DNA from 2 places in the Shewanella sp. Arc9-LZ genome. Region 2 is predicted to be linked to the other one. Evidence: predicted binding sites of a transcription regulator. Region 2 holds the regulator's gene; the other holds the start of a gene.
What was found. Region 2 encodes LexA, which represses DNA repair genes until DNA is damaged. Its sites were predicted from a motif close to TACTGTATNNNNATACAGTA; they were not measured.
Positions count from the first base shown of each region.

Region 1 (4,451 bases), 1.0 Mb from region 2:
CCGTCTTCTTCAGGCGTGCCAGGACGGCCACCCCAAATATGATCACCATGATCGTAGAAAATTTCACTACAAGGACCACAAGGACCAGTGTCACCCATCTGCCAGAAGTTATCTGACGCAAAATCCCCGCCTTTGTTATCACCTATGCGGATCATATTTTCCGCTGGCACGCCTATTTTTTGAGTCCAAAGATCATATGCTTCATCATCGGTTTCATAAATAGTGACACATAAGCGTTCTTTTGGCAGTTTGAGTGTTTCGGTTAGGAAGGTCCATGCAAAACGAATTGCATCTTCTTTGAAATAATCGCCGAAACTAAAGTTGCCTAACATTTCAAAAAAAGTATGGTGACGAGCGGTATAACCCACGTTATCTAAATCGTTATGTTTGCCACCTGCGCGCACACAACGTTGTGAAGTTGTCGCTCGGGTGTAATTGCGTTTATCCATGCCGAGAAACACATCTTTAAACTGGTTCATACCCGCATTGGTGAATAACAGTGTTGGGTCATTTGTGGGAACAAGCGAGCTGCTATCAACAACCTGATGTCCGTTATCTTCAAAGTACTTTAAAAAAGCGCTTCTTAACTCTGCTGTAGTCTGAAACATGAAATGGCCCTGAATATAGAAAATACGAAAGTAACGAGCTTGGCATGCAAGCCTGTAAATGTAAGCATTATATACTGAATTTAGGTCAACATGCGAGATGAGTGGCTCGATTATCCTCTGAGCATAAACCGATAATAATAGTTATTGATAAGCGATCTCACCGACTAAGGTTAACTAAGCTCAACTCGAGGTAATAAACACCTCCCGAACAGCCCGTTACCCAACTAACGACGTTAAATTCACAGGCAATTGGCTCGTTGCTGGCGGTAAGACTGCCTTGTGAGTAAGCAAATGGTCAGCTTGAGATTGCAGATTAATAACAAACCTTTGTTGTCGAGTGTTCGGTCTGTTATCCACATTTGAAGTGAGCTCAATGCCCTCTAATTTAACCAGATAAACCTCCGCTATCACGATAAAAAGAGCGTGGTTAGGAGTAACACATTAGCTTTTAAACCAATTGAAGAAGGTAACTGCAGAACTAATAGATTTTTTGGCAAATAGTGTGATTTAAAATGCTAAATAATTCAGAACTAAATCATTAAAAGTATGGGCATTAAAGCTATGTGGGATTATTCAAAGTAACGCAGAGTAGCGGATATGACTCAATAACCCTGAGATTGACAATAATCGAGTACTTGAGATTTTTCACATATCAACGTTTTTAACGTTGCAGTTTTTAGAGTTATAATTTTTAGCGTTATCGTTTTTAGGGTTATCGTTTTTAGGGTATAACAACAGGGGCTTTTAGCGGGGGAATATTCGCGGCGCGCAAGATGCGCTACCGCGATAGATGTAACTGACTGACTAGCTTAGAATACTTCACCCGTTTCAAGGTCAATATTCTCATCACTTTCTGTTTTAGAATCTGATGCATTAGCACCACCATTCAATAACATCGCACGTAAAGTGGTATTAATTTCACTGGCAATGACGGGGTTTTCAGTCAAGAATTTACCTGCATTAGCACGGCCTTGACCAATTTTCTCGCCTTTGTAGCTATACCAAGCACCCGCTTTATCAACTAACTTGTGCGCAACACCTAGATCGACTAACTCACCAGTACGGTTAATACCTTGTCCATAAAGGATTTGGAATTCAGCTTGCTTAAATGGAGCCGCAATTTTGTTTTTAACCACTTTAACGCGGGTTTCATTACCGACAACTTCGTCGCCGTCTTTAATGGCACCGGTACGACGAATATCTAAACGTACTGAAGCGTAGAACTTTAGTGCATTACCACCGGTAGTTGTTTCTGGGCTACCAAACATCACACCAATTTTCATACGAATTTGGTTAATAAAAATAAGCAAAGTATTTGATTGCTTAAGATTACCAGCCAGCTTACGCATAGCTTGGCTCATCATACGAGCGGCAAGGCCCATATGTGAATCACCAATTTCACCTTCAATTTCAGCTTTTGGCGTTAACGCTGCAACAGAATCGACCACAATAACGTCTACAGCACCAGAACGAGTTAACGCATCACAAATTTCTAGCGCTTGTTCGCCAGTATCTGGCTGTGAACAAAGTAAGTTATCAATATCTACGCCTAACTTTTTCGCATAAATTGGGTCAAGAGCATGTTCAGCATCAATAAACGCACAAGTTTTACCTTCGCGTTGCGCTGCGGCAATCACTTCAAGAGTTAACGTCGTTTTACCTGATGATTCTGGACCGTAAATTTCAACGATACGTCCCATTGGCAAACCGCCCGCACCGAGTGCGATATCCAATGAAAGCGAACCGGTAGAGATAGTTTCAACATCCATTGTGCGATCTTCGCCCAACTTCATAATTGAGCCTTTACCAAATTGCTTTTCAATTTGGCTTAAAACGGCGGCTAGTGCTTTCTCTTTATTTGGATCAACCTTCATTATAAAACCCTCTTAAGGCATTCAATACGTTTAGTAAAATGCTATTTCGACTTAGGTGAAGTGACGTGAATCATTTCAATATGTTCATCAGTATACTGTATAGTCATACAGTATCAAGTGCTGAGCTGATTTTTTTTTAAACCTTTGAGAATTGATCATTTACATCAATATTTTATCCTCATAAAATTTTTTGTTTGAATCTATTTATACGCTGGGGGCAAATATTGTTAAGATTAGCCTCATAAGATTTACGTCCTACGATTGATTAATAGTGAAGTGTTCATAATGACAGTGATTGATACCAGCGATTTAGAAAAACACACCCCGATGATGCGCCAGTATTTGGGCTTAAAAGCGGCCCATCCTGATATGTTATTGTTTTATCGAATGGGTGATTTTTATGAGCTGTTTTACGATGATGCTAAACGCGCTTCTGAAATGCTGGGTATTTCACTGACGGCTCGTGGAAAAAGCGGCGGTGACCCGATTCCCATGGCAGGCATTCCATATCACGCTGTCGAAGGCTATTTAGCAAAATTAGTTAACATTGGTCAGTCTGTAGCCATTTGTGAGCAAATTGGTGATCCAGCCACATCAAAAGGCCCTGTTGAGCGCCAAGTGGTGCGCATTGTTACCCCTGGCACCTTAACTGACGAAGCTCTACTGCAAGAAAAACAAGACAATTTATTGGCAGCACTGTATCAGGGTAAAAGCGGTTTTGGTTACGCGACTTTAGACATTTCGTCTGGTCGTTTTGTTGTTGCAGAATTACCCACTCGTGAAGCTTTAGAAGCCGAATTACAGCGGACTAATCCAGCAGAGTTACTTTACAGTGAAGATTTTGCTGACATGTTATTAATCAATAACATGAAAGGCATCCGTCGTCGCCCAGAGTGGGAGTTTGATTACGACACGTGTATTAATTTACTGCTCAATCAATTTGGTACCAAAGATTTGCACGGTTTTGGTATTACTGATGCACGATTGGCGTTACAAGCTGCAGGTTGTTTAATGCAGTATGTAAAAGATACCCAAAAGATGGCGTTACCACATATCAACTCGATTGTGCGCTTTAATCAATCTGAATCTATTATTTTAGATGCCGCAACTAGACGTAATTTAGAGTTAACTCAAAATTTATCTGGCGGGCGAGAAAATACCCTCTCATGGGTGTTAGATAATACCGCAACCCCTATGGGTAGCCGTATGTTACAACGCTGGATCCATGAACCATTACGCAATCGTCAAACTATTCAATATCGCCATAGCGCAGTCAGTGAACTCATTGAACAAGACTTATATCAAACCTTACATGAGCAACTAAAAAGCTTAGGTGATATCGAACGTATTATGGCTCGTTTAGCACTACGCAGTGCCAGACCACGTGACTTTTCACGTTTAAAGCAAGCACTAACGCTTCTGCCTGAAATCCAACAAACATTAGCAACATGCCAACAACCTCGATTAAATACGTTAGTGCAATTACTGGGTGAATTCCCTGAACAACATGATTTATTAGAACGCGCTATTGTAGACAACCCTCCCATGTTAATTCGTGATGGTGGCGTTATCCGTACTGGCTATAATAATGAGTTAGATGAATGGCGTAAGTTGAGTGAAGGCGCCAGTGATTATTTAGTCGAACTTGAAGCTCGTGAGAAACAACAAACGGGGATTAACACCTTAAAAGTCGGCTATAACCGAGTTCATGGTTACTATATTGAAGTTAGCCGTTTACAGTCAGATAGAGTGCCACTGAGCTATCAGCGTCGTCAAACACTCAAAGGCACCGAACGATATATCACCCCAGAATTGAAAGAATACGAAGAGAAAGTACTGTCTAGCCAGGGCAAAGCACTCGCGCTTGAAAAACAACTGTGGGAGCAACTGTTTGACTTGTTGTTACCTAAACTACAAGAATTACAGCAGTTTGCAACGGCTGCTGCCGAGTTAGATATATTAAGTAACT
Region 1 is NZ_CP048031.1:1,314,098-1,318,548, reverse strand. It holds gene alaS (alanine--tRNA ligase) at 1-608, opposite strand, end outside; gene recA (recombinase RecA) at 1,418-2,482, opposite strand; gene mutS (DNA mismatch repair protein MutS) at 2,768-4,451, shown strand, end outside.
Region 1: a site for LexA is predicted at 2,576-2,595, ahead of recA (recombinase RecA). Genes of this name have one in related genera too.

Region 2 (4,451 bases):
AACCAATTATCAAAATCGGCCTCCGATAATGCTTGCACCACAATCGGCATGAAACCATGGTCTTTACCGCATAGCTCGGCACATTGGCCGCGATACGTTCCAGGCTTATCAATACGAGTCCAGGCTTCGTTGATAAAGCCTGGATTGGCATCTTTTTTAACGGCAAACGCGGGCACCCACCATGAATGGATAACATCATCAGATGTCATCAAGAAGCGCACTTTTTGGTTAATGGGCAGTACTAATGGCTTATCGACTTCAAGGAGGTAATGCTCGCCTTTGGCCTCACTGCCATCAATTTGTGCTCTGGGAGTGGATAATGTGCTGTAAAATTCGATGTCTTTATCAAAATAGCTGTAATGCCACTTCCACTGCGACCCGGTAATTTTTATGGTGAGATCAGCATCACTGGGATCTTCCATAGCAATCAAGGTTTTGGTGGCTGGAATAGCCATGCCGATTAAGATGATGAAAGGGATGACGGTCCAAGCAATTTCCACTTTGGTACTTTCGTGAAAATTGGCCGCGACAGCGCCTTTTGATTTGCGGTGATAAATCATTGAGTAAATCATGATCCCAAACACCACTAACCCAATTGCACAACAGATGTAAAGAATCGTCATGTGGAGGTCATAAACCTTGCCACTGATATCTGTCACGCCTTGAGTCATGTTGAGGGGCATTTCTGATGCCCCAAGCGGAAGTGCTACAAACACCACCAGTAAACAATACAACCATTGCTTCACAAGACTACTCCTCTGCTAATTGCAAATAGCAACTACAAAGAAGAGTCACACAGTAATTCTCTGCTCTATGCAAACTCTTCGGTTCCCGAAAAAAGTTTGATGACCTCAAAGTACTTTGGTGGCTGTAAACAGACGGTCTACGGTTTTATTGTTAGCTGTGCACCACGCTTGTACCTACTACTGAACTTATCAATTTTGATTTGGCTCATTTGTCTGAAAGTAATCTTGATTACTGCCATTCACGTCCAATTAAAGATAAAAATGTTTCATCCTTGTTAACCACATTACTTGTAGATTAAACATTGATCAAGATCACTTTGTTGGCTAATAGGCTGAAAAAAGATGAAAAAAAACCCTGAATTCAATACAGGGCTTGGTAATGAAGGGTTCGTGCTTAGTGAAATGAGCAAAAATTACTTGTTCCATTTGTTAAAGTAGGGCTAACAAGTTGATGTTTGTGAGGTAAGTGAGCATTCACATCTTCAATTACCACCCCTAATGCACGTGCACTTTTGGCGACAATTTCTAAACGGCGACTATCGCGAGCATCAAGTGAGCTTGTCCAAGTTACTACTGCGCTCGATGTACCGCTAGTGAGCGCTTTCTCCATGGCCCATAATGTTTCGACTTCATCTTTGGTGTGCACCAGTAAAATGCGATCCATTCTTACACCAGCACTTGCCAGCATATGTTTATAGCCAATATGGGGCGGACTAATTAACACAATCCATCTGCCTTGCTGGCTCAATATCGCTAACTTGCTGCACAATTGGCTCAGTTCAGCCTCACCTTGAGTGACAGTTTGTAATGTTTGAATGGTTTGGGTGCCATGCAGTTCTGTTTCAGTTAAATCTACCCATAAGCCCGGGTGGCGTGGCGCGATGCCCATTAGTTTGTTCATAACCAATCTCCATTACGGATAACGCCAACGGCAAGCCCTTCGATGGTTAGGCTTTGGCAACTTAAATCTACTTTTATTGGATTGTAATCTTCATTTTCGGCATGCAGATAAATCACATTACCTTTTTGTTCAAATCGTTTTACGGTGACGTCATCATCAACACGTGCCACAACAACCTGGCCATTACGTGCTTGCTGCATTTTATGTACAGCGAGTAAGTCGCCTTCTAAAATGCCGATGTTTTTCATGCTGTCACCACGCACTCGCAATAAAAAATCTGCGGCGGGCTTAAACATGTTTGGATCGACTTGATAGTATTGCTCTACATGCTCTTGAGCCAAAATTGGTTCACCAGCAGCAACCTGCCCAATGAGTGGCAGACCGGTTTCAACCTGTTCTTCATGAGGTAAACGAATGCCTCTTGAAGTACCAGGCATGATCTCGATAAAGCCTTTTTTGGCTAATGCTTTTAAATGCTCTTCGGCGGCATTAGCACTTTTAAAGCCAAGACGATTCGCAATTTCAGCACGAGTGGGTGGCATACCTGTTTCGGCGATATTGTTTTTAATTAAGTCTAAAATTTCTGCTTGGCGCGGCGTTAACGGTCTCATGATGATTCCTGTCTTTTTATACAGTGACTGTCATTATATACAGTGTTTGTGTTCGCGCAAGTATTAACCAACTATTTTTTGTATTTTGTTGATTAAGTATCACTCAACAATATGTTTTAATTAACTATTACTAATGTTCTGTCTTATGTTATTTCTGATAGTGAGAGCTTAAACGTAAAGATAGATCGGTCTGATAGTGTAAGCAGGGTGGTTTCTGGTATCCTATACGACAATATTACAGTGGCTTATGTTGCGAAAATAACCATGTCAAAACCAGATTCAATATTTTTACGAGCATTAAGATGGATTCAAAAGTGGATGGTACAGACCATTGTGGTCCCTCACGATCCTTTTGATGACCTCAATATAGATCCAACTAAACCTTTGGTTTATTTAATGAAAACGGAATCTATTAGCGATATTGCCGCGTTGAGCGAAATCACCGAGGGCTTTGGTCTGCCCAGTCCTTATGAGCCATTACAGCTTGATGGCTTAACCGTGCCTCGTGTGGTCTGTTTAGAGGGCCGCAAGCCACTATTTGGTAAACGTGAAAGTGGTGACAAATTCCTTAATTATTTTACCAGTTTATTGTCACTTCATAGTGAGAGCCCTGAATTAGATATACAGTTGGTTCCTGTTTGCCTTTATTGGGGACGTACCCCAGGTAAAGAAGAAGACAGCATGAAAGCTGCTGTATTTGAACGTGAAAACCCTACGTGGTTACGTAAATGGTTAATGATTTTATTTTTAGGACGCCATAATTTCGTCCAGTTTTCTAATGCATTATCGCTTCGTCATATGGCCGATGAACATGGTACTGATAAAAGAATTGCTCACAAATTAACCCGAGTCGCCCGTGTGCATTTCCGCCGTCAACGCAAAGTGATGACGGGGCCACAATTACCGAATCGACAAGCGTTGTTTGCCTCTTTATTAAAATCAGAATCTATCAAAAAAGCCATTGAAGAAGAGTCTGCAAATAAGAAAGTAACAGTCGAGAAAGCACGTGAAACCGCCATTGAATACCTTGATGAAATTGCCGCCGACTATTCTGATAGTTTGGTGCGTATTGCCGAACGTTTCCTGACTTGGTTATGGAACAAATTATACAGTGGCATCAATATCAAAGGTGCCGAGCAAGTAAGACAGTTACATCATGATGGCCATGAAATTGTTTACGTTCCTTGCCATCGTAGCCATATGGATTACTTGCTACTGTCGTATATTTTGTATTATCAGGGCATGGTTCCGCCGCACATTGCTGCCGGTATTAACCTTAATTTTTGGCCAGCAGGGCCGATGTTCCGCCGTGGTGGGGCATTCTTTATCCGTCGTAGTTTTAATGGTAATAAACTTTATACCGCAGTATTTCGTGAATATTTAGATCAGTTATTTGCTAAGGGTTATGCGGTCGAGTATTTCACTGAAGGAGGTCGTTCGCGTACAGGACGTTTGCTAGCGCCTAAAACCGGTATGTTGGCTATGACAATTAACAGTGTGCTACGTGGGATAGAGCGCCCAGTAACCTTAGTACCCGTGTATTTAGGTTATGACCATGTGATGGAAGTGGCGACGTACCACAAAGAATTAAGCGGTAAGAAAAAGAAAAAAGAATCTGTATGGCAGGTATTTGGTGCTATTCGTAAGTTAGGCAATTTTGGCCAAGGTTATGTGAATTTTGGTGAGCCGATTAATTTACAACAGTTCTTAAATCAGCAGGCGCCAGAGTGGCGTGATGAGCTAGCTAAAGATCCTGACCAAAAACCATCTTGGTTTACGCCCTCAGTTAATTTGTTAGCTAACCGCGTAATGACTAATATTAATGGAGCGGCCGCAGCCAGTTCAGTAACATTGACTAGTTTAGTGTTATTAGCGTCAGAGCAAAATGCGTTAGAAAGAAGCCAGTTAGAACGTCAGCTTGATTTGTATTTAGCCTTACTTAAAACAGTGCCTTATACCGATTATACCTCTGTGGCCGAAGGTAATGGCAAGTCAATTATTGATCACTGTCTGTCGTTAAATAAGTTTGTTAGTACCAAAGACCTTATTGGTGAAATTATTTCAGTTGATGAAAAAATTGCCATCACCATGAGTTATTACCGTAATAATATTATTCATTTGATGGCGTTGCCGTCATTAATTGCCAGTTGTTTAGTGCATTATGACGTGTGCGATCGCCAGCGAATTCATGGC
Region 2 is NZ_CP048031.1:294,506-298,956, forward strand. It holds gene coxB (cytochrome c oxidase subunit II) at 1-746, opposite strand, end outside; gene GUY17_RS01400 (cell division inhibitor SulA) at 1,141-1,647, opposite strand; gene lexA (transcriptional repressor LexA) at 1,644-2,258, opposite strand; gene plsB (glycerol-3-phosphate 1-O-acyltransferase PlsB) at 2,523-4,451, shown strand, end outside.